Regions from separate parts of the Rhodoferax sp. WC2427 genome, predicted to be linked through region 1. Evidence: predicted binding sites of a transcription regulator. Region 1 holds the regulator's gene; each other region holds the start of a gene.
What was found. Region 1 encodes FNR, which switches genes on or off when oxygen is low (the NO sensors DNR and NnrR bind a similar motif). Its sites were predicted from a motif close to TTGATNNNNATCAA; they were not measured.
Positions count from the first base shown of each region.

Region 2: AB3G31_RS03535 (universal stress protein) is a predicted target of FNR. The motif match lies at 2,489-2,502, and genes of this name have one in related genera.
Region 3: AB3G31_RS15190 (PHA/PHB synthase family protein) is a predicted target of FNR. The motif match lies at 3,211-3,224, and genes of this name have one in related genera.
Region 4: AB3G31_RS06460 (universal stress protein) is a predicted target of FNR. The motif match lies at 3,503-3,516, and genes of this name have one in related genera.

Region 1 is NZ_CP162006.1:460,773-466,027, forward strand. It holds gene AB3G31_RS02170 (LysE/ArgO family amino acid transporter) at 1-91, shown strand, start outside; gene AB3G31_RS02175 (creatininase family protein) at 195-1,013, opposite strand; gene AB3G31_RS02180 (sulfite exporter TauE/SafE family protein) at 1,024-1,701, opposite strand; gene hemN (oxygen-independent coproporphyrinogen III oxidase) at 1,701-3,089, opposite strand; gene fnr (fumarate/nitrate reduction transcriptional regulator Fnr) at 3,217-3,936, shown strand; gene AB3G31_RS02195 (hypothetical protein) at 3,914-4,165, opposite strand; gene AB3G31_RS02200 (FixH family protein) at 4,175-4,432, opposite strand; gene ccoG (cytochrome c oxidase accessory protein CcoG) at 4,444-5,255, opposite strand, start outside.
Region 2 is NZ_CP162006.1:740,414-745,668, forward strand. It holds gene AB3G31_RS03520 (glycosyltransferase) at 1-8, shown strand, start outside; gene AB3G31_RS03525 (ATP-binding protein) at 1-1,284, opposite strand, end outside; gene AB3G31_RS03530 (response regulator) at 1,281-1,940, opposite strand; gene AB3G31_RS03535 (universal stress protein) at 1,980-2,423, opposite strand; gene AB3G31_RS03540 (DUF2894 domain-containing protein) at 2,655-3,266, opposite strand; gene AB3G31_RS03545 (OmpA family protein) at 3,263-3,919, opposite strand; gene AB3G31_RS03550 (DUF802 domain-containing protein) at 3,916-5,255, opposite strand, start outside.
Region 3 is NZ_CP162006.1:3,214,986-3,220,240, forward strand. It holds gene AB3G31_RS15180 (GNAT family N-acetyltransferase) at 1-712, opposite strand, end outside; gene AB3G31_RS15185 (phasin family protein) at 915-1,382, shown strand; gene AB3G31_RS15190 (PHA/PHB synthase family protein) at 1,394-3,145, opposite strand; gene AB3G31_RS15195 (HDOD domain-containing protein) at 3,389-4,804, opposite strand; gene AB3G31_RS15200 (M15 family metallopeptidase) at 5,080-5,255, shown strand, end outside.
Region 4 is NZ_CP162006.1:1,345,572-1,350,826, forward strand. It holds gene AB3G31_RS06450 (SMI1/KNR4 family protein) at 4-339, opposite strand; gene AB3G31_RS06455 (cation-translocating P-type ATPase) at 473-3,001, opposite strand; gene AB3G31_RS06460 (universal stress protein) at 3,014-3,442, opposite strand; gene chrA (chromate efflux transporter) at 3,563-4,903, opposite strand; gene AB3G31_RS06470 (HupE/UreJ family protein) at 4,956-5,255, opposite strand, start outside.

The DNA.
Region 1 (5,255 bases):
GCAGTCGCCCGCCCTGTGGCGTGCGCTGGACGGGCTGGTGGCCCTGATGATGTGGGGCACGGCAGGCATGCTGGCCTATGGTTTGCTGTGAACGGATGCTCTTGTTTTTGATGTCAAAAATAGGAGCTGCTCACGCTGATTGAATAAGCGGCAGGGGCTGATTTAATGCCTAAAAAACAGGCCTAAATCCTGGTTTAGCCCAGATCCGGCCCGTCCACCAGGGTGGACAGCGGCAAATCGGCAATCTCTTGCAGCAGCAACGCCAGTTGCTGGCCCGAAGCCGCCACCAGCGCCTGGCCTTTTTCTACCGTGGCAGCAGCCGCGTTGCCTGCCGCGCCGGTAGGGTTGTAGTCTTGCATTTGCCAGCCCAGCTTGGCGCTTTTGCCATTGCCTAGGATGGGGTACTGGGCGGCGCGGTCTTGCGAGGTGGATGGGAAGTTGAGGGCCAACTCCATGCGCACGGTGTGGGGGCGCAGGGCCCGCATCATCGACGTTTCTGTGTCGCCCGCGTGGATGCCGAAGCGGTGTTCTTCGGGGCTGAACAATGCGTTCGCATCAATCAGCGGCAGGTTGAACCAGCTGGCGCTGTAGACCAGCAAGCCGTGCTCGGTGCGCAGGGTGCGGGCCACGATGTCCATCAGGCTGACTTGGCCGCCGTGGGCATTGAAGATCAACAGCTTTTTGACCCCGCTGCGGGCCACGCAGGCGCCTAGCTCGGTCCAGACGCGGATGAGGGTTTCGCTGGACAGCGTGAGCGTGCCCGGAAAGCGCACATGCTCGGGGCTGAAGCCCACCTGCTGGGTCGGCAGCACCAGCACCGAGGCATCGGTGGGCAGCAGCGGCAGCGCGGCGGCAATCACGCCATCGACCAGGGTGGTGTCCACGCTCAGCGGCAGGTGCGGGCCGTGTTGCTCGGTGGCGGCCACGGGCAGCACGGCCACGGTGCGGGCCGGGTCGAGCAGCGCGAAGTCGCGGGTGGTGAGGTCGGCCCAGAAGCGAGGTGGAGTGTGCATGGGGCGAATTTCACCACAGGCTTCGGCAGAACTCCAAAACCCGCGGGTCCATGTCGTGCACCAAAGCCCATACGGCCACGCCTGCCAGCGATGCACCTGCCGCCCGCATGCCCCATTCTTTGCGCTGGGGGCTGCGCCAGGCCTGCAGGCGCACCCACAGCCAGGGCCCGGCCACCAGGGTGATGCTGCTGCCCAGGGCAAACAAGGCCATGCACAGTGCGCCATCCAGCGGCCCGCCGCTGAGCGAGGCGACCAGCAGCGCCGAGTACAGCAGGCCGCACGGCATCAGCGCCCAGGCGGCCCCGGCCACCAGGATCCACGACCGGCCCGCTACGCGGGGGCGCAGGCTGGCCCACAGGTTGCGGCCCAGGCCATCCACCCACATGGGTTGCCGCGCCAGCACCAGCAGCGTGCCGCCCCAGACCAGCACGGCCACGTGGAACAGCGTCCACACCGGGCGCAGCGCGGCGGCGGGGGCGGTGAGCCAGGCGAGCGTGTTGACGGTGGCGGCGGCCAAGGCACCCGCCAGCGTGTAGCCCAGCAAGCGTCCGGCCTGCAGTTGCAGCATGCCCTGGCGGGCACCCGCTACCCGCACCACGCCCGCACAGGCTGCGCCGCACATGCCCGCGCAATGCGGGCCACCGGCCAGGCCCATGAGCAGAGCGGTCCAGGCCAGGGTGGAGACCATCAAATGATCCGTGAAAAGCGGGCGCGGTTTTGGTCAGCCTGCAGGTAGCGGTCGAACACCATGGCCACGGCGCGCACGAAGAACCAGCCGGTGGCGGTGACCTGGATGCTGGTGGCATCCACCGTGACCATGCCGGCCTCCACCAGGGGCTGCAAGGCCAGCAACTCGGTGGCAAACGTGGCCCGGAAGTCTACCAGGTAGGCCAGCTCGATGGATTCGAACTGCACCGCACCCTGGCACATGATGGCCATGATGACGGCGCGGCGCACCAGGTCGTCGCGGCCCAGGGCCAGGCCGCGCACCACGGGCAGCTGGCCCTGGTCGATCATGTCGCAGTAGGCCTCCAGCGTTTTGGCGTTCTGGCTGTAGGTGGGGCCGATGCGGCCAATGGCCGACACGCCCAGGCCGATCAGGTCGCAGTCGGGCTGGGTGCTGTAGCCCTGGAAGTTGCGGTGCAGCCGCCCCTGGCGCTTGGCCACCGCCAGTGCGTCATTGGGTAGGGCGAAATGGTCCATGCCCACGTAGACGTAGCCGGCCCCCATGAGGGCCTCCAGCGCCTGCGACAGCATGGCCAGCTTGGCGGCGCCACTGGGCAGGTCGGCATTCAAAATGCGGCGCTGTGGCTTGAAGCGTTCGGGCAAATGGGCGTAGGCGTACAGGGCAATGCGGTCGGGGCGCAGCTCCACCACCTGCTCGAGGGTGCGGGCAAACGAGGTGGGCGTCTGGCGCGGCAGGCCGTAGATCAGGTCGGTGTTGATGGAGTCGAAGCCCAGGCGGCGTGCCTCGGCCACCAGGTCGAACACCTGCTGTGCGGGCTGTACGCGGTGCACGGCTTTTTGCACGTCGGCATCGAAGTCCTGCACGCCAAAGCTCAGGCGGTTGAAGCCCAGCGCGGCCAGGGCCGCCAGCCGTTCGGCATCCACGGTGCGGGGATCGACCTCGATGGCGTATTCGCCGCCGGGCGCCAGGTTGAAATGGCGGCGCAGCAGCACCATCAGCTGGGCCAGCTCGCCGTCGCTCAAAAAAGTGGGGCTGCCGCCGCCCAGATGCAGCTGGCTGACCGCCCGGCCCACGCCCAGTTGGGCGGAGTGCAGGGCCATTTCGCGCTCCAGGTACTGCAGGTAGGCGGCACCGCGCTCATGGCGCTTGGTGATGATCTTGTTGCAGGCGCAGTAGTAGCACAGCGACTCGCAAAACGGGATGTGCACGTACACCGACAGCGGCAGGGCGGTGGCGGTGGCCCGGCGCAGGCGCAGGGCGCGGGCGTAGTCTTCGCCGGTGAAGGCTTCGACGAAGCGGTCGGCGGTGGGGTAAGAGGTGTAGCGGGGCCCCGGCACGTCGTAACGCTGCAGAAGTTCGGTGGCAACACGGGGTAAAACACGGGTCATGGCGAGCGCTTTTGTTGCATGCCTGCAATGTGCCGTGAACGGTCCTGGCCTCCATTGATGTGGATCAAACGGCATGCAGATGTGGGTGCCAGAAAATAGTGACTTAAAAAAAGTTCATACTACGCCCATGACCCCAATCGCCATCAAAGCCGCCTGTTCGAACTGCAATCTGCGCGAATTGTGCATGCCGCTCGGTCTAAACCAGGAGGAATTGGAGCGAATTGATGGCCTGGTGGCCTTGCGCCGCAAGGTCAAACGCGGCACCACGCTGTTCCGCAATGGCGAGGCATTCACCGCGCTGTACGCCATCCGCACCGGGTTTTTCAAAACCTCCATCACCACCGAAGACGGGCGCGACCAGGTCACGGGCTTCCAGATGGCGGGCGAGATCATCGGGCTGGACGGTATCGTCAACGACCAGCACACCTGCGACGCGGTGGCGCTGGAGGATGCAGAGGTCTGCGAAATGCCGTTTGACCGCATCGAAGAGCTGTCGCGCGAAGTCAACGCCCTGCAGCGCCATGTGCACAAGATCATGAGCCGCGAGATCGTGCGTGAACACGGCGTCATGCTGCTGCTGGGCAGCATGCGGGCCGAGGAGCGGCTGGCGGCCTTTTTGCTGAACCTGGTGCAGCGCCTGCACGCGCGCGGCTTCTCGCCGCTGGAACTGGTGCTGCGCATGACGCGCGAAGAAATTGGCAGCTACCTGGGCCTGAAGCTGGAGACGGTGAGCCGCACTTTCTCCAAGTTTGCCGAGGACGGCGTGGTCGAAGTCAAGCAGCGCCACATCCGCATCCTGGACACCGAAGCGCTCAAGCGCATCGTCAATCTTCAACCCTGTTTATAGTCGCTTCGCCCACCGGCTGGCCCACCAGCAGGGTCAGGCTGCTGATCATCGCCGCCACGGTCCAGAAGGCAAAGAAGGCTAGGCTGTAGACCCCCTGGCGTGACAGGTCCAGAGGCTGGCCCAGCCAGTGCAGGCTCGTCGGATCGACTACCGCAAATACCAGGCCTTCTAGCAGACACGCCCCCAAAAACCCCGACCACAGCACGCTGGTGATGCGTTGCACTGCCATGCCGCGCTCCTACTTCTGCCGCACCGCGCCGGGGGGCGTGGCCGCATGGTTGCGCCCCAGCTCGGCCGGGGCCAGTGTGCCCTGCAGGGCCAGGGTTTTGTTGATTTCCTGGCCCTGGCGGTAATAGTCTTGCGCCAGTACCGGGTCTTGCCGGGTGAAGGCCAGCCAGGCGGTGACCAGTGCCGCCACCACCACCAACAGCGGGCCGGAGATGACCAGCCACACGTGGCCATATTTCCACCAAGGTTGTGGGATTTTTTCAGACATGGGTCTTCTCCTTATCGGGGCACGATGAACGTGGATTTTTCGGATACGCGGTCTTTGCCGTCGGCACTCTGGATGTCAAACACCACCGGGTGCGAACCGGGCGTGGCCGAACCGTAGGGGATGTGCAGGCGTACCGCGACCCAGCGCGACTGTATGGCACCCACTTCCACTTCCGTCTCCGATGCCACCACCAGCCCGTCCAGCCCGTGGGCCGACAGGGTGTAGCGCTGCGGTGCCTCGGTGGCGTTCATCACCTGCAGGCGGTAGACGTTCTCCAGTTGGCCACCGCCCACAATGCGCGACAGGGCGGCGCGGTCGCGCACCACGTCGACCTTCAGCGGGGTGCGCAGCAGCAGCGTGGCCAGCAGCACGGCAGCGATGGTCCACAGCAGTGCGGTGTAGATCAGCACCCGGGGTCGCAGCACCCGGCGCAGAATCTGGCGCGCATTCCAGCCCCCGGCAATGCCGTTCTGGGTGGCAAAGCGGATCAGGCCCCGGGCGTAGCCCATTTTGTCCATCACGCCATCGCACACGTCCACGCAGGCGGCGCAGTTGATGCACTCGTATTGCAAACCCTGGCGGATATCGATGCCGGTGGGACAGACCTGCACGCACAGAGTGCAGTCCACGCACGAGCCCAGGCCCAGCACCGCCGGATCGGCCTTGCGGGAGCGGGCACCACGCGGCTCGCCGCGGCGGGTGTCGTAGCTGACGATGAGCGTGTCCTTGTCGAACATGGCGCTCTGGAAGCGGGCGTAGGGGCACATGTATTTGCACACCTGCTCGCGCATGAAGCCTGCGTTGCCATAGGTGGCCGCGCTGT
Region 2 (5,255 bases), 280 kb from region 1:
GTTTGTAAACACCAGCGCCGCCCGCAGCCCGCCCAGCGAGGGCGAGGTGTCCAGGCGCAGTGCCGCTCCGTGTGCCTGCGCAATCGTCTGGGCAATCGCCAAACCCAGCCCGCTGCCACCCGCCGTGGCCTCGGGGCTGCGGTAGAAGCGGTCAAATACCTTTTCCAGATCGGCGGGCGCAATGCCGGGGCCGGAGTCTTCCACGGTCAGCACGGGCGCGCCGTGGTCCGAGGCGATGGCCACATCCACCCGGCCGTGCGCGGGCGTGTATTTCAGCGCGTTGTCCAGCAGGTTGCGCAGCAGGATGCGCAGCGCGTCGGGGTGGCCCTGCACCACCACCGGGCCGCTGGGGGCAACACCCAGGTCGATGTGGCGCTCTTGCGCCTGCGGCAGCGCTTCTTCCACCGCCAGGCGCACCAGGTCGTGCAGGGGCACGGGCTCGGGCGGGGTGCCCGCGGCGGACTCCTGGCGGGCCAGCACCAGCAGCTGGTGCATCAGCCGCACCGCGCGGTCGATGCCCTGGTGCAGGCGGGCAATGGCGACACTGCGGCTGGTCGCATCGGGCGCGCGGTCCAGTGCCTGGGCCTGCAGTTTCAGGGCCGTGAGCGGTGAGCGCAGCTCGTGCGCGGCGTTGGCGACAAAAGATTTTTGGGCGGCGAAGGCGGTGTGCACGCGGCCAAACAGCAGGTTCAACTCGCGCACCAGGGGCAGCACTTCGTCGGGCAGGTCGGCTTCGGGCAGGGGCGACAGGTCATCGACCGCACGGGCGGCCACCTGCTGGCGGGTGCGCTCCAGCGGCTTCAGGGCGCTGCTGATGGCCCACCACAGCGCGACCATCAGCAGCGGGACCATGGTGGCCATGGGCAGCATGGCGCGCACTGCCAGGGCGCGGGCGCGGGCCTGGCGGGCACTCAGGTCCTGCGCAATCTGGATAGTCTGCGCCGGGGTCTGGATGGAGTAGACGCGGTAGCGCGTGCCGTTTTGTTCCACATCCGAAAAGCCCAGCACGGCCTGGGGTGGCAGGCGGTTGCGGTGCGACTGGAACAGCTGCACGCCGTTGGCGCTCCAGATCTGCACCTCGTAGTCGGCTTCATCGGGGGCCTGGGGCGCGCTTTGGCTCAGGGCCCCATTGCGCAGCGCAAAGGCCATTTGCTGCAGGTGGTAGTCGAACATTTCGTCGGCCTGCTGCAGCGCGCCGCGGTAGGCGGACGCCGCCTGGAACAGTGCAGCCACCACGATGGCGGTCATCACCGAGCCCAGCAGGCGGCGGCGTATCGAGTTCATGGGCGGGGCATCACATAGCCCAGGCCGCGCACGTTCTGGATCAGCTCGGCACCCAGCTTTTTGCGCAGGCCGTGGATGTAGACCTCGACGGCGTTGCTGCTCACGTCGTCTTTCCAACTGTAGAGTTTTTCTTCCAGCTGGGCCCGCGAGAACACCACGCCGGGGCGGGCCATCAGCGCCTCCAGCACGGCCCATTCGCGGCCGGACAGGGTGACGGGCTGGCCGTCGCGGGTGGCTTCGTGGGTGGCGGGGTTCAGGCGCAGGCCGTGCGCTTCCAGCACGGGGTCGGCGCGGCCTGCGCTGCGCCGGGTCAGGGCGCGGATGCGGGCCAGCAGCTCGTCGATGTCGTAGGGTTTGAGCACGTAGTCGTCGGCCCCGGCATCCAGCCCGGCAATGCGCTCGGCCACCGCGTCGCGGGCGGTGACCACCAGCACAGGGGTGCTGTCTTTGCGCTGGCGCAGGGCCTTGAGCACCTCCAGCCCGTCGCGCCGGGGCAGGCCCAGGTCGAGCAGCACCAGGTCGTAGGGGGCGCTGCGCAAGGCGGTGTCGGCCATCTCGCCGTCTTTCACCCAGTCCACGGCAAAGTGCTCGGCGCGCAGTACGTCGAGCACGGTTTCACCGATCATGGGGTCGTCTTCTACCAGTAACAAGCGCATGGGGGGAGTATGCCCATGCGGGGCTTAGGCGAAGCTTAATTACCGGGCAACCAGCACCGGCAGCGTGGATTCGGCCAGGATCTTGGTGGCGATGCTGCCCAGCACCATGCGGGCCACGCCAGTGCGGCCGTGGGAGCCGACGACGATCAGGTCGGCCTTTTCAGCCTGGCCGTAGCCCACGATGCCCGACACCACATCGCGCTCTTCCAGCACCACGGGGTTGAAGACGACCGGCGTGCCTTGCTGGCACAGCGCGGCGACCTTGGCATGCGCCGATTCGGCCTCTTCCTGCGCGGCCTGCTTGTAGTAGCTGAGCCCCAGGCTGCTGACTTCGCCCATGCCCATGCCCAGGTAAGGGTAGGGGTCGACCGCGTACAGCGCGGTCAGTCTGGCCCCCAGGCTGCGGGCCAAATCCACCGCCATGGCGGCTGCATGGTCAGACGCTGCCGACCCGTCGGTGGCTAACAAGATGTGTTTCAGCATGGGGAGCCTTTGCGCAAAGTGGGTTGAGGAAACCCCATTGTGCGACCGGTACCGCAAGGCGGCCCTTGATGTGCCTCAAGGGTCGGTGTGGTTTCTTGGATTTGAAAAAAAAGAGCCGTCTGTGCTTATTCCATAAGCATGGAAAGCTCCTTATTTGATAGCAATCGAGGTGCGGAGCCTGCTAGCCCAAACGTGCCTGGTACCGCGCAACTTGCGCGCTCCACCGCCGGCTTATTTCTTGGCCCGGCTCCGACGTGCTGGCTTGGCCTCTGCCGGTGTGTGTTTCTGGTTTTCCTGGTCCAGCCACAGCAGCGAATCCACATGCGACAGAAAACGCTGCAGGTAGTCGGGCGATAGCTGGCGCATCAGCGCCAGGGAGCGCAGCACCAGCATGTGGGGATTGAGCGGACCGGCGTTTTCGGGGCCGCGCACCATCGCCTGGTCCATGTGGTCGATGGCGGCGATTTTGGACCACACTTCGCGGAAACCGCGCACGCTTTTCAGCTCTGGCCGGGGCCCGTGGTGGTGGCCTTGCTGTGTGGTGTGGCGGATGTAGTGGTTCAGTTCCGCCAGGGCTCCAAGGCCGTTGTTCGGCACGGCTTGCGCACCGGGTGGGCGCGGGCCCCGCGCTTGCCCCATGCGCTGGCTGTAGTCGGCCAGTGCCGTGGCCAGCTTGGTCTGCAAAATGGGCTGCAGCGCACCCGTGGCTGCGCACGCGCGGCGCGACAGCACTTCCAGGTAATGGAAGCGGGCGGGGTCGAAGTGCTGGGCGTCGGCACTTCGTAGCGCTACCAGCGACGGCGGCGCGGTGTCCATACCGTCCATCCGACCCGCCTCGCTCATGGCTTGGCAGAGCGGGGCACCGGGGCCATTTCCACGCGCCGGTTCAGTGCGCGGCCCTCTTCGCTGGTGTTGGAGGCCACCGGCTGCTCGGCACCGAAGGCCGCAGAAAACACCTTGGACGACGGCATGCCCACGTCGATCAGCGCACGGGTCACCTTGAGGGCGCGCTGGGCCGATAGCTCCAGGTTGTCGGCAAATTGCTGGTTGCCACCAACGATGGGTTTGTCGTCGGTAAAGCCGCTGACCATCAGCATGTCGTCGCGCTCACCCAGGACCAGCTGCAAGGCCGGTACCAGGCTTTTCAGCAGTTGCTGCCCTTCAGGGCGCAACTGGTCGGAATTGACCGGGAACAGCACATTGCCGCTGATGCCGATGCGGCCATTGTTCAGCGTGACCCGGCCCGCCGCCAGCGGAATGGCCAGGGCTTTTTCCAGTGCCATGCGGCGCTGCTCTTCCGCCTGGCGCTTGCCTACTTCGGCCTGCAGGTTGGCCACCAGGTCCATCTGCACCACCAGCACGCCCACCAGGATGAGCACAAACGCGCCCAGCAGGCCCGCCATCAGGTCGCCAAAAACTGCCCATACCGGCGCGGCCTGCGCAATGCCGTCGTCGCCCATGCCATTGAGGTCGTCCAGGCCATCGGCGCCGGTCATGCCATGCTCTCTTTGGCCATTGCGGCGGGCTTGCTGCCGCGACTGCTGCCACGACTACGCAGGTCTTCCACCAGCCCCTGCTGTGAGCTGATGCTCAGGTCGATCACCTCGCGGGCCTGCGCCACGTAGTAGGCGAGTTGCTCGTCGCTGCGCGCCACCGACTGGCCGATGCTGCCCTCCATGCGGTGCAGGCTGTCCATCAGCTTCTCGTTGCTGGCGCTGAACAGCTGGACCCCGTGGCTGAAGGCTTCGCCCAGGCTGGCCAGCTCTACCGCGCTGCCTGCCACATGGGCGGCCACGTCCGCCGCCTGGCCCGCGTGGGTGCCCAGGGTGTTGGCAAACTGCTGGGCGGCCTGGTCCAGCACCGTGGCGGCCGAGGCCACCAGCGACTCGATCGCCGTCTGCTGCGCCCCCGAGGCCTGGTTCAGGTGCAGCAGCAGCGTGCTGATTTTTTCCAGCAGGCTGGAGCGTTCTTCAAAAGCCAGGTTGTCGCGCTCGCTGAGGCGGGTCATTTCCTGGCGCAGCTGGGTGATCACGCCCGCGGCCGCTTGCGGCACTTCGGCGGCGGTTTGCATCAGCCGGGTCATGGGGGCTTCCAACGCCGTGCCCAGCGTGGCGAGATGGCTGGCCAGTGCGGTCTGCAGTGCGTCCAGGCGCTCTACGGCGGCCACGCCACGGCTGGCTTCTTCGGCCCGCAGCGCACCGAGTTCGCTGCGCCACAAGGCCGCCAGTTGGTCCATGCGCTCGCCTTGCTGCGCGGCCCAGCGGGCTTCCGTCTCGGTGCGCGACTGCACTAGGACTTCGGAGCGGGCCAGCACCCCGGCCACCCCCATCAGCGTCTGGCCGACCTGCTGGCTGGCACGGTCGGTGATGTCGCTGGCGGTCTGTGCCAGCGACAGGCTGGCGGAGCGCTGGTCGGCCAGGGTTTGGGCACCCACGCGCTGCCATTCGCCCTGCAGTTGGGTGGCCATGGCTTCCAATGCCTGCGTCCAGCCCTGCAGCCGTTGCTGGTCGGCTGCCACCTGCTGGCTTTGCGATGCGGCGGCGGCCTCGTGCACGGTGGCCAGCAGCGTTGCGGAGCGCTGTTCAAACGTGGTGCTAAAGCTCTCCAACGCCTGGCCCAACTGGGCGACCTGGGCTTCGCTGCCGCGCGCATGCTGCTGCAGCGCCGTGGCCCAGCCATCGCCCACGCTGCGCGCGGTGGTGCCGAGCTCAAAGGTCAGGCCGCTGATTTGCGCCTGGGTGGCGTCCAGCACGCGCTGGTGCACACGGTTGGATTCCTGCGCGATCTCTGCCATGGCGGCCTGCACCACCGGCCGCAGGCTCTCGCCCGCCG
Region 3 (5,255 bases), 2.0 Mb from region 1:
GCTTGTTGCGCGACGCCGCCCGTGCCGCCGACATGAATTTGCGCGCCGCCTTGACCGACTCCATGTACACCAGAATGGCCCGGGTGGCGCTGTCGCTGGCCAGGTAGTCGAGCACGTCGCCAAAGTCCACGTCGGCACTGTCGCCCAGGGAAATGAAGTGGGAAAAACCGATGCCCCGGGCCTGGGCCCAGTCCAGCATGCCAGTGGCCAGCGCGCCCGACTGGGTGACAAACGCCAGCCGCCCGGGTGACGCGTTGCCGGGTGCAAAGCTGGCATTCAGGCCCACATCGGGCACCAGCGCGCCGATGCAGTTGGGCCCCAGAATGCGCAGCAGGCTGGGCCGGGCGGCCTCCAGCATCGCCTGCTCCAGGGTGCCGGTACCGTCGGGGCTGGGCTGCTTCAGGCCCGCGCTGATGACGATGACCGCCCGGGTGCCCTTGCGCCCCAGCTCGGCGATCAGCCCGGGCACGGTGTGCGCGGGGGTGCACACCACGGCCAGGTCGGGCACCTGCGGCAGCGCGGCCACGTCGGGCCAGGCGGGCTCGCCGTCCACCTGGGCGTGGCGCCGGTTGACCAGCCACAGCGGCCCCTGAAAACCGCCCTGCTTCAGGTTGCGCAGCACCAAAGACCCCAGGCTGCCGGGCCGGTCCGAAGCGCCGATCAAGGCGACCGAACGGGGATGGAACAAGGCTTCCAGGTGGCGTACGCTCATAAATTTCCCATTGAAGTTCTACTCCCGATAGCGCCAAGCTTAGTGACAAGCTGCAGGCTGAAAATTGCGCCAGATCAAAGACATTGTGGCGTGCGGTGACCAGAATAAGTTATCAGCCTGAATACCCTGACATCAAGCTGACGCCGATGCCACGGCACAGCCGCCGCATTTACATCTTCCTCCAAACCCGCAAAGGAATGCCATGACTGACAAAACCCGCTCCCCCGCCACGAGCCCAGTGGCACCGTCCGCAGGGTTGGCGCCCTGGAACATTTTTGCCGATTGGGGCCGCCGCCAGATGGCGATGGCCGCAGAAGGCACCTGCGCCATGCTCCGAAACGTAGAGGCCTTGCGCACCCTGCAGCAACAGGTGGCCCACCAGGCATTGGCGCAGCATGAGGCCGCGGCAGAAAAGCTGCTCAAACCCTGCGACCCCAACGACTTGCTGTCCGTGCAGTCGGCGCTGCTGCAATCCAATATGCAAAACGCGCTGGCGTATTGGCAGCAATTGGGGGCCTCGGCCATCAAGGCCCAGGTCGACCAGATGGACGGCAGCAAACAGCTCCTGAAAATGCCGGTAGACGACCCGCTCAAGCCCGTGCTACAGGCTTGGCAGCACGCCATCGCCAGCCCGTTCAACAGCGCAGGGTACCGCCCCAACGCGCACTGAAGGGCCCCCGCTTACCCCTGGTGCACATAGCGGCCCGGTGCGGCCAGGGGGGCACCGTCCAGCAGGGGCTGGGCCACCGGTTGCGCGGCAATCTTGTGGCCCGCGTGCTGGCCCAGCCAGTCGCTCCAGCAGGTCCACCACGAGCCCGGGAACTGTTCGGCGGTGTTGAGCCAATCCAGGGGGTCTGCCGGTGCCTGGCCCACTGCATGGGTGGCAAACCGGTAGCTGGCCTTGGCATGCGCCAACGGCCCGCCAGGTGGGTTGACGATGCCCACGTTGTGCCCACCCGAAGTCAGCACAAAGCTGACCGGGCTGTGCGCCAGCCCCTGGATTTTGTAGACCGACCTCCAGGGCGACACGTGGTCGGTTTCTGTGGCCACCACGAACATCGGAATCTGGATGTCCGACAGCCGTATTGGCACCCCCGCCACCCGGTAACGCTCCTCGGCCAGATCGTTCCGCAGGTACAGGCGGCGCAGGTATTCGCTGTGCATGCGGGCAGGCAGGCGGGTGGCGTCCGCGTTCCAGGCGCGCAAGGCGGTCATCGGTGTCTGGGCCCCCATCAGGTACTCATGGACCAGCTTGGACCACACCAGGTCCCGTGAATTCATCAGCGCAAAAGCCCCGGCCATCTGGCGCCCATCCAGGAAGCCGGGTGCGGCCATCAGGTCCTCCAGGAAGGCGATCTGGCTCTCGTCGATGAACAGCCCCAGCTCGCCCGGCTCGCGAAAGTCGGTCTGGGCGGCCAGCAGGGTCAGGGTTTTCAGCGGATTGGATTCCGCCCGCCCCAGGCTGGCCGCCGCGATCGCCAGCAAGGTGCCCCCCAGGCAATAGCCCACCCCCTGGATACCCGCCCGGGGCCGCAGTTTGCGCACCGTCTTGAGCGCGGTCAGGACACCCTGCTCCAGATAGTCGTTCAGGCCCAGGTCGCGGTCGTGGGTATCGGGGTTCTTCCAGGACACCATGAAAACGGTCTTGCCCTGCCCCACCAGGTGCCTGACCAGCGAGTCGTCCGGCGTCAGGTCCAGGATGTAGTACTTCATGATCCAGGACGGCACCATCAGCACCGGCTCGGCATCCACTTCCGCCGTGCTGGGCGCATACTGGATCAGCTCCATCAGGTGGTTGCGAAACACCACAGTGCCGGGCGTCACGGCCACCGTGCTGCCCGGCTTGAACGCATCCACCCCGCGCGGCTTGTCATCGCCCAGCACCGCCAGCGCGTCCCGCCACCAATTGCCCATGCCGTTGAGCAGATGGCTACCGGCGCTGCTCCATATGTCCCGCAAGACCTGCGGGTTGGTGGCGATGAGGTTGGAGGGCGAGCCCATGTCGAGCAACTGCCGCGTGGTGAAGTTCACCATCTCGGTGTGGTGCCGCGACACGCCGCGCACGCCGGTCATCGCCTCGTGCCACCACTGCTCTCGCAGCAAAAAAGCCTGGGCCAGGGTGGAAAACGGTGGGGTATGCCACTCCGGCGGCGCAAAGCGCCGGTCCCGCTGCGTCGGCTCCACGCAGGGCGGGCAGCCCCCGGCCCACGACTGCGGCAGGTACTGCCACCACTGCACCGACTTGCGCAACGCGCTTTCGGCCAGCTCGGCGTGCTTGGTCGGCGACACCGCCAGGTGCACCAACCAGTCGGCATAGGCCAGGGCCAGCGCCGCTGGCGACAGGCCCTGCGACAAGCGGGCCAGAAAAAGTTTCAGCGGCAGGTCCAGTGGCGCCGGACCATGCCTTTCGGGGTGGTTTTCAAAGGTCTGCATGGCATTCCAAAGTGCATGGCAAAAACCGCCATGCGCAGATGTTTCCACAAGCCGCCGCGGTAATTTTGCGCCAGATCAAAGGCGTTTGCACTTCACCGCAAAGATCCGCGCGCAGGCTGCGCACGGGTGTCAAACACCTTGCTTGCCTGCCACGACCTGGGTCGCTGCGAATCTATGGGTAAAAACAGGCCCCTGCGCTTATTCCATCAGCATGAGCAGCTATTAAAACCATAGTAAGTCGAATCAGGCTGCCGGGGTCGCTCCGCGCACCGTGTTTTCGGCCGCCCAGGCCCAGGCTTCGCCCGACAGTTCCAGCACACGGGCGGCGCTGGCAAAGCCATCGGCGACCACGCTGGCTTCGCTGGAAGTCTGGTTTTCCACCTCCAGCGCGGTGCGCAGGTAGACAAACCAGGGGCCGGACTGCGACAACAGGGCTTGCGCACCCTCGGGTGGCAGGCTCAGGGTGGCCACCACTTCGGCCGGGGCCATTTTCAGGATCAGGCCCAGCATCGAGGCCAGGCCCAAGGTGAAGAATCGGCCCGGCTCGGACTCGCCGCGCTCCATGGCCAGCAGCTCGACCAGCCGCGCGCGCCACAGTGCCACCTCTTGCAGGGCCGACGACAGCTGGCGGCTGCCCGCGTACTGCATCAGCATCAACGACAGCCAGCGGTGCAGGTCGTTGCGGCCCAGCAGCATGACCGCCTGGTCGATACTGCCCACGCCGCCCAGGTGGGCGTAACTGGCGCTGTTCATGCGCTGCAACAGGCGCACCGACACGCCAATGTCGCCCTTGATGTCGCCCACGATCACCGCCGTGTCGGCCCCCGCCGCCAGCTTGCTGATCAGCAGCGCCACGCGGCCCACTTCGGGCGCCAGCGGACTGGCTTCGGCCACCGTTTTAGCCATGTCGGAGGCGGCCAGGCGGCCGCTGGCCAGGCGCACGCCCGCCTGCAGGGTGCGCTCCAGGTCGTCCACACTGGCCATGTCGGTGGCGATAAACGGAATGTTTTCCAGGCCCGCCGGGGGTGCCTTGACCGCAGCGACCAGCCCGGCAACCGCCTCGGGCGAGGTGGCCCGGACCAGCAGGAAGTCGGGTTTGGAGCCCATGGACTGCTCGGCCCCCCAAGCCAGCTTGGCCCCCACCGCGCGGAACTCGGCCACTTTGGCGGCTACGCCCTGCATCACCTCGGGGGACAAAGATGTCGCCGCCGCATTGAACTCCACGCCAATTACCGTGCCCGTGTCATTTTTAGGCACCACCGCCAAGGCCAGCAAGGCCGCAGGCAGGCGCGCAAAACCAATGCGCCCGTCCATGGCCACCAGCCGCGCCGCTACCAGCACCGCGGCCACGTGCGCCGCCTGGGCCACCGGGTCAGCGCCCATCGCCAATCTACGCAGGGCCCGGTCGTCGATACGGAACTCAAAACCCGCCACCTGCCCGTTGGCGCCCATCAAGGGCCGCCGCGCCGCCAGGGCGACCAGCTTGGGGTGGACAGGAGCGGGCGCCGGTGCCGCAGCGGCCGACGGCGGGCTGGCAACCGGCGGGGTACGGCCAGCGCGCGCAATAGGCGCACCCGAGGGAAGAGCGGCGGGCAGAGCGGCAGGAGAAGGCGCACCACCAAACAACTTGGCCAGCACACGTTGGAAAAAAGAGGTCATGGGCTTAGAACTTCGTCCAGTGAAGGAACTAGGGTGCAACAGGGGTGCGACAGCCCTCACTTTATCGCCTTCCACATGAAATTGTATGAAGTTGTTACCTTTAAATGCGCGGCCTCGCCAGCGCCGCAACGCGGCTCCACCCTGCGCGCCGCCGTCGGTGCCAGCCCCGGCATCCCCCGAATGAGGGATGCCGAAAACCGCCATCGGGGCTAAATTTCCCAGTGCGGCCACCCGCTCACCACCCACCGCAACGTCCACTACCCGGAGGAACCCCCATGAACACCGATACCGTGATTCGCAAAGTGCAAGAGCTCGTGAACGTCACCGTGGACGGCCGGGCGGGGCCGCAGACCTGGCAGGCGATCTTCGAGCGCATTGCGGGAAAAGCGCTGCCCAAGACAGCCTTGTTTGTGGGCAAGGTCGATGAACGCAGCGAGAAGACCATCGCCAC
Region 4 (5,255 bases), 880 kb from region 1:
TGATTACTTTCCGGGTGCGACTGAGCGCTCAAAACCTTGCGCAAATTCAAAAAAGTTGCCAGCAATTTTGATTGCGGATTTTGACGCCATACCAATCATTGGCAGCATGAAGACAGCGCCAACTTCGTCGAAGGCGTAGATTTCTCCTCCACCATTCCCGGCGAAAGCCACAAAGCCCGGCGCATAAATGTGAACTTCGATTTCTGCGTTGGCCGTAGCCGCCTCCTGCTCGCTCCAGAGGGCAACGTAGTGTTCTGCACCCGACGCAAAGACGAAGCCCTCGAACAATCCGCTCGTGTCGATAAAAACGCGGTAGTCAGCAGGCAGATGCATGGTCATCGGGGACGTCTCGTTGTGGCCGAAAGCCTCTATTAAAACGCATCCTAACAGCGCAATCTCCCCCAAAGGCAATCTCCAAATATCCTTGGAGAAAATCGCCACCTAACGACCGCCAATAAAGCGCAAGTAGCTATCAAATTTGAGTAGACCCCACCCGGGGCTCATCCCCCCTGCGCCCCAGCGCCCACTTCACCCCCTCAAACCACAACAACCCCACCACGGCCAGCCCCACGCAGGCCAGCAGCATCCCCGGCGTGGGCTGCTCGAACGCAAACAGTCGGCTGACGACTGGGACGCCCAGCACGCACCCCAGCAGTAGCACGGTGGCAGCGGTGATCCAGCCGAAGTAGCGGTTGCGGGCGGTGCCTTTGCGCCAGGACGGGCGGGTCCAGCTGCGGTTGGCGTAGATCAGACCCAGGTTGGCCAGCACCAGCACGGTGAACACCAGGGCGCGGGCCATATCGTGGGAGTGGTTGAGCGCCCGTGCCCCGGCGTACACGCCCAGCAGCAGCGCCAGGAGGCCGCAGCCTTGCCACAGGCCACGGGCCAGCACGCTGCGGTCGAACAGGTGGGCATCGGCAGGGCGGGGTGGCACGGCCATGGCGTCGGCTTCCAGGGGCTCGGCTTCGAACACCACCGAGCAGGCCGGGTCGATGATGAGCTGCAGAAACAGGATGTGCACCGGCATCAGCAGCATGGGCCAACCCAGCAGCACCGGCACCAGCGACAGGCCAACGATGGGCACGTGCACGCCCACCACAAACACGATGGCCTTGCGCAGGTTGGCAAACACGCGGCGGCCATAGCGCACTGCCGTGACGATGGAGGCAAAGTCGTCGTTCATCAGCACCAGGTCGGCGGCCTGGCGGGCCACTTCGGTGCCGCGCGCGCCCATGGCCACGCCGATGTGGGCGGCCTTGAGGGCGGGCGCGTCGTTCACGCCGTCGCCGGTCATGGCCACCACGTCGCCGCGGGCGCGGAAGGCCTGCACCAGGCGCAGCTTGTGTTCGGGCTGCACGCGGCAAAACACCTGGGTGGTGGCCAGGCGCTCTTGCAGGGCGGCGTCGCCCAACGCGGCCAGCTCCTGCCCGGTCAGGGGCGGGGCGTCGGTGGCCAGCCCGGCCTGGCGGGCGATGGCCAGGGCGGTGGCGGGGTGGTCGCCGGTCATCATCACCACGCGGATACCGGCGGCCTGGCAGGCGGCGATGGCCTGGGGCACGTCGGGGCGCACCGGATCTTGCAGCCCCACCAGGCCAAGAAAGACGAAGTCGAAGTCGTGCTGGTTGCCCGGCAGCGGCGGGGCGGCAAACCGGGCACTGGCCACGCCCAGCACGCGCAGGCCGTCGGCGGCCATGGCGGCTACCTGCTGGGCGATGGGGGCGTGCTGGTCGGCGGGCAGGTGGCACAGGTCGACGATGGCCTCGGGCGCACCCTTGGCGGCGATCATGTAGGCCTGCTGGTCGGGCGACTGCCAGACGCGCGACATGGCCAACATGGCGGGCGACAGGGGGTAGTCTTCCACTAGGGTCCAGTCGGCGTGCAGGTGCTCGGTGCGGGCCAGCAGCTGGGCGCCCGCGCCGACGATGGCGGCCTCCATCGGGTCGAAGGTGCGGCGGTGGCTGGCCAGCACGGCGTATTCGAGTACGCCGTGGAGCGCCTCGGCCAAAGGCGTGGCACCGTCTTGCACGCTGTCATACAACGCGTCGCCCGACCATAGCCGCCGTACTGCCATGCGGTTGGCGGTGAGGGTGCCGGTTTTGTCGACGCACAACACGGTGGTGGCACCCAGCAACTCTACCGCGGGGATGCTGCGGGCCAGCACCTTTTGGCGCGACAGGCGCCAGGCGCCCAGGCCCAGAAACAGGGTCAGGATGACCGGCAGCTCTTCGGGCAGGATGGCCATGGCCAGGGTCAACCCGGCCAGCAGCCCGCCCAGCCAGTCGCCGCGCAGCAGCCCATAGGCCAGGGCCAGCGCGGTGGCCAGGGCCAGCCCTACCAGGGCCACGGCTTTCACGACGCGCTTGGTTTCGCCCTGGATGGGGGTGACTTCCGCGGCAATGCCTTGCAGCGATTGGCCAATGCGGCCCAGCGCGCTGCGCTCGCCGGTGGCCACCACGCGGCCCTGCCCAGTGCCTTGGGTGACGAGGGTGCCGGAGAAGGCCTGCACTGCCGCTGCACCACCCGCCTGCTTTTGTACCGGGACCGATTCGCCGGTGAGCAGCGATTCGTCCAGCGCCAGGTTGGCGGTGTGGGTGAGCTCCAGGTCGGCGGGCACGCGGTCGCCCTCGGCCAGCAGCACGGTGTCGCCACACACCAGATCACGGGCGGAAATCTTCAGGGTCTGGCCGCCGCGCAGCACCTGCGCCAGTGGGCTGGACAGATCGCGCAGGGCTTCCAGCGAACGCTCGGTGCGGCGCTGCTGCACGAAGGTGATGCCCATCACCACCAACACAAAGCCCAGCAACATCAGCGCCTCTTGCCGGTCGCCCAGCACCAGGTAGAGCGCGCCGCAGGCCACCAGCAGCAAAAACATGGGCTCGGCCACCACGTCGCCCACCAGCCGCAGCACGCTGCGCGGCTGGGATACGGGCAGGGCGTTGGGGCCGTCGTGCGCCAGGCGCTGCTGCGCTTCGGCGGGGCTCAGGCCACCAGGGGCATCCATGCCGGGGTCGGCTTATTTCACCAGCACCACCGGCTGCTCTGCCGCCGCCAGCACGCGCTGCGCCACCGAGCCGATCAGCAGGTCGGCAATGGCGCCGCGGCCTTTGGAGCCCAGCGCGACCAGGTCGTACTTGCCCTTCTTGGCGCACTCCAGAATTTCTTTGGCCACGTGGCCAGTGCGTTCCACCATGTCGTGCTGGATGCCTGCGGCGTCGAGCAGTTTGCGGGCGGGTTTGAGCTCTTTTTCGCTGATTTCGCGCAGGTAGTCGGCCACGACTTCGTTGCCCACAAAGGCCTTGGCATGGCCGAGTCCGGTGTCGTCGTGCACGCTGAGCAGGGTGATGCTGTGCTTGCCCGGCTGCAACTGCGCCACCAGCTTGGCCGCGTACTTGACGGCATGCAGGGCAAACTTCGAACCGTCTACGGCAACAAGGATTTTCATCAAAGGCTCCTGTGGAAATGATGCGGACCCGACAGTGTGGCGCATCTGCGCCGGGTAGCGTTGATACATGTCAAGCAGGGGATTCGCAGCGGCCATGGCGTGTGGGTGACGGACGCGGTACTACCCCAAAGACTTGAGCGCCCACCCCGCCAGTGCGCACACCACGATCACCGGGACCACCCCCACCTTATAGCGGATCAAGGCCACGCCCGCGGCCAGTGCCAGCAGCAAGGCTGCCCAGTCCGGGTTTGAAGGAAAAGTGCCGCCAGCGCTTGTCGGATAGGCGATATGAGCTATAAAAAACAGAGCAAGACTGGCAATCACGCCCACCACGGCGGCGGTGATGGCGGTGAGCGGGGCGGTGAAGTGCAGCTTGCCGTGCGTGCTCTCCACCAGCGGGCCCCCGGCCAGGATGAAGATGAACGACGGCAAAAAGGTAAACCAGGTGACCACCGTGGCGGCCAGCGCCGCGCCCAGAAACAGCGCGTCCGGCCCCAGCACCGCCTTGCTCCAGCCGCCCACAAAGCCCACAAAGGCCACCACCATGATCAGCGGGCCGGGCGTGGTTTCGCCCAGGGCCAAGCCGTCGATCATCTGGGTGCCGGTAAGCCAGCCAAACTGCGCCACCGCGCCCTGGTACACATAGGGCAGCACGGCGTAGGCGCCGCCAAAGGTCAGCAGGGCGGCCTTGGTGAAAAACCAGCCCATGGCGGCCAGTGTGCCGTGCCAGCCGGTACTGGCGACCAGTGCGGCCATCGGCAGCAGCCACAGCGCCGCGCCCACGGCCAGCACCTGGAGCAGGCGCATTTTGCGAAAGCGCGCGTGGGGCGGGGTGGGGGTGTCGTCGTCGATCAGCGCGGGACCAAAGCCTGCTTTGGCTGCGCCGTGGCCGCCGCTGCCGCTGAACTGGGCCGGTGCGACTTTGGACCCCCACCAGCCGACCAGTGCGGCGCCCAGCACGATGGCCGGAAAGGGCACGGCAAAAAAGTACAATGCTATAAAACTAGTAGCTGCTATCGCCCATAGAACGGGCGCTGTGGCCGGTTTCTTTAATGTTTTACTGCCGATGCGGTGGACCGCCTGCACTACCAGCGCCGCCACCGCAGGCTTGATGCCGTACAACAACCCGGCCACCCAGGGCACGGCGCCAAAGGCCACGTACACCCAGCTCAGGCCGATCAGGATGAACAACGACGGCAGCACAAACAGCGCGCCCGCCGCCACCCCACCCCAGGTGCGGTGCAGCAGCCAGCCGATGTAGGTGGCGAGTTGCTGTGCCTCGGGGCCGGGCAGTAGCATGCAGTAGTTCAGGGCGTGCAAAAAGCGCTGCTCGCTGATCCAATGCTTTTGCTCCACCAGCTCGCGGTGCATGATGGCAATCTGCCCGGCCGGGCCGCCAAAGCTGATGCAGCCCAGCTTGAACCAGAACTTCAGGGCTTCGGTGAAGGAAACAGGCGGCATGCGTGGTACTTTCAAAGTGTCACTGCCCGCAGTGTGCCAGCCTGGCAGCCATTCAGGCCAGTGGCATGCCTTTCAACGCAAACGCCAGCACCAGTAGGCTGGCCGCCGCCATCCACGACCCGGCGATGCGCAGGGCGATCTGCAGCCACTGGCGCTTTGGGCACAGCGCGGTGTAGTAGGCGATGTTGGCCACCAGCGCGGTGGTGCTGATCCAGGTGCCGAGCAAGGTGAGTGGGGCGGCGAGGGCGCTGGGGCCTGCGTCCACACCGGAATCCAGCGCCACGGCGATGGCCGCCACCGCCGCCACGGCAGCGCGCAGCCCCGTCGGCAGCCGGGCCGATGCCGCCACCAG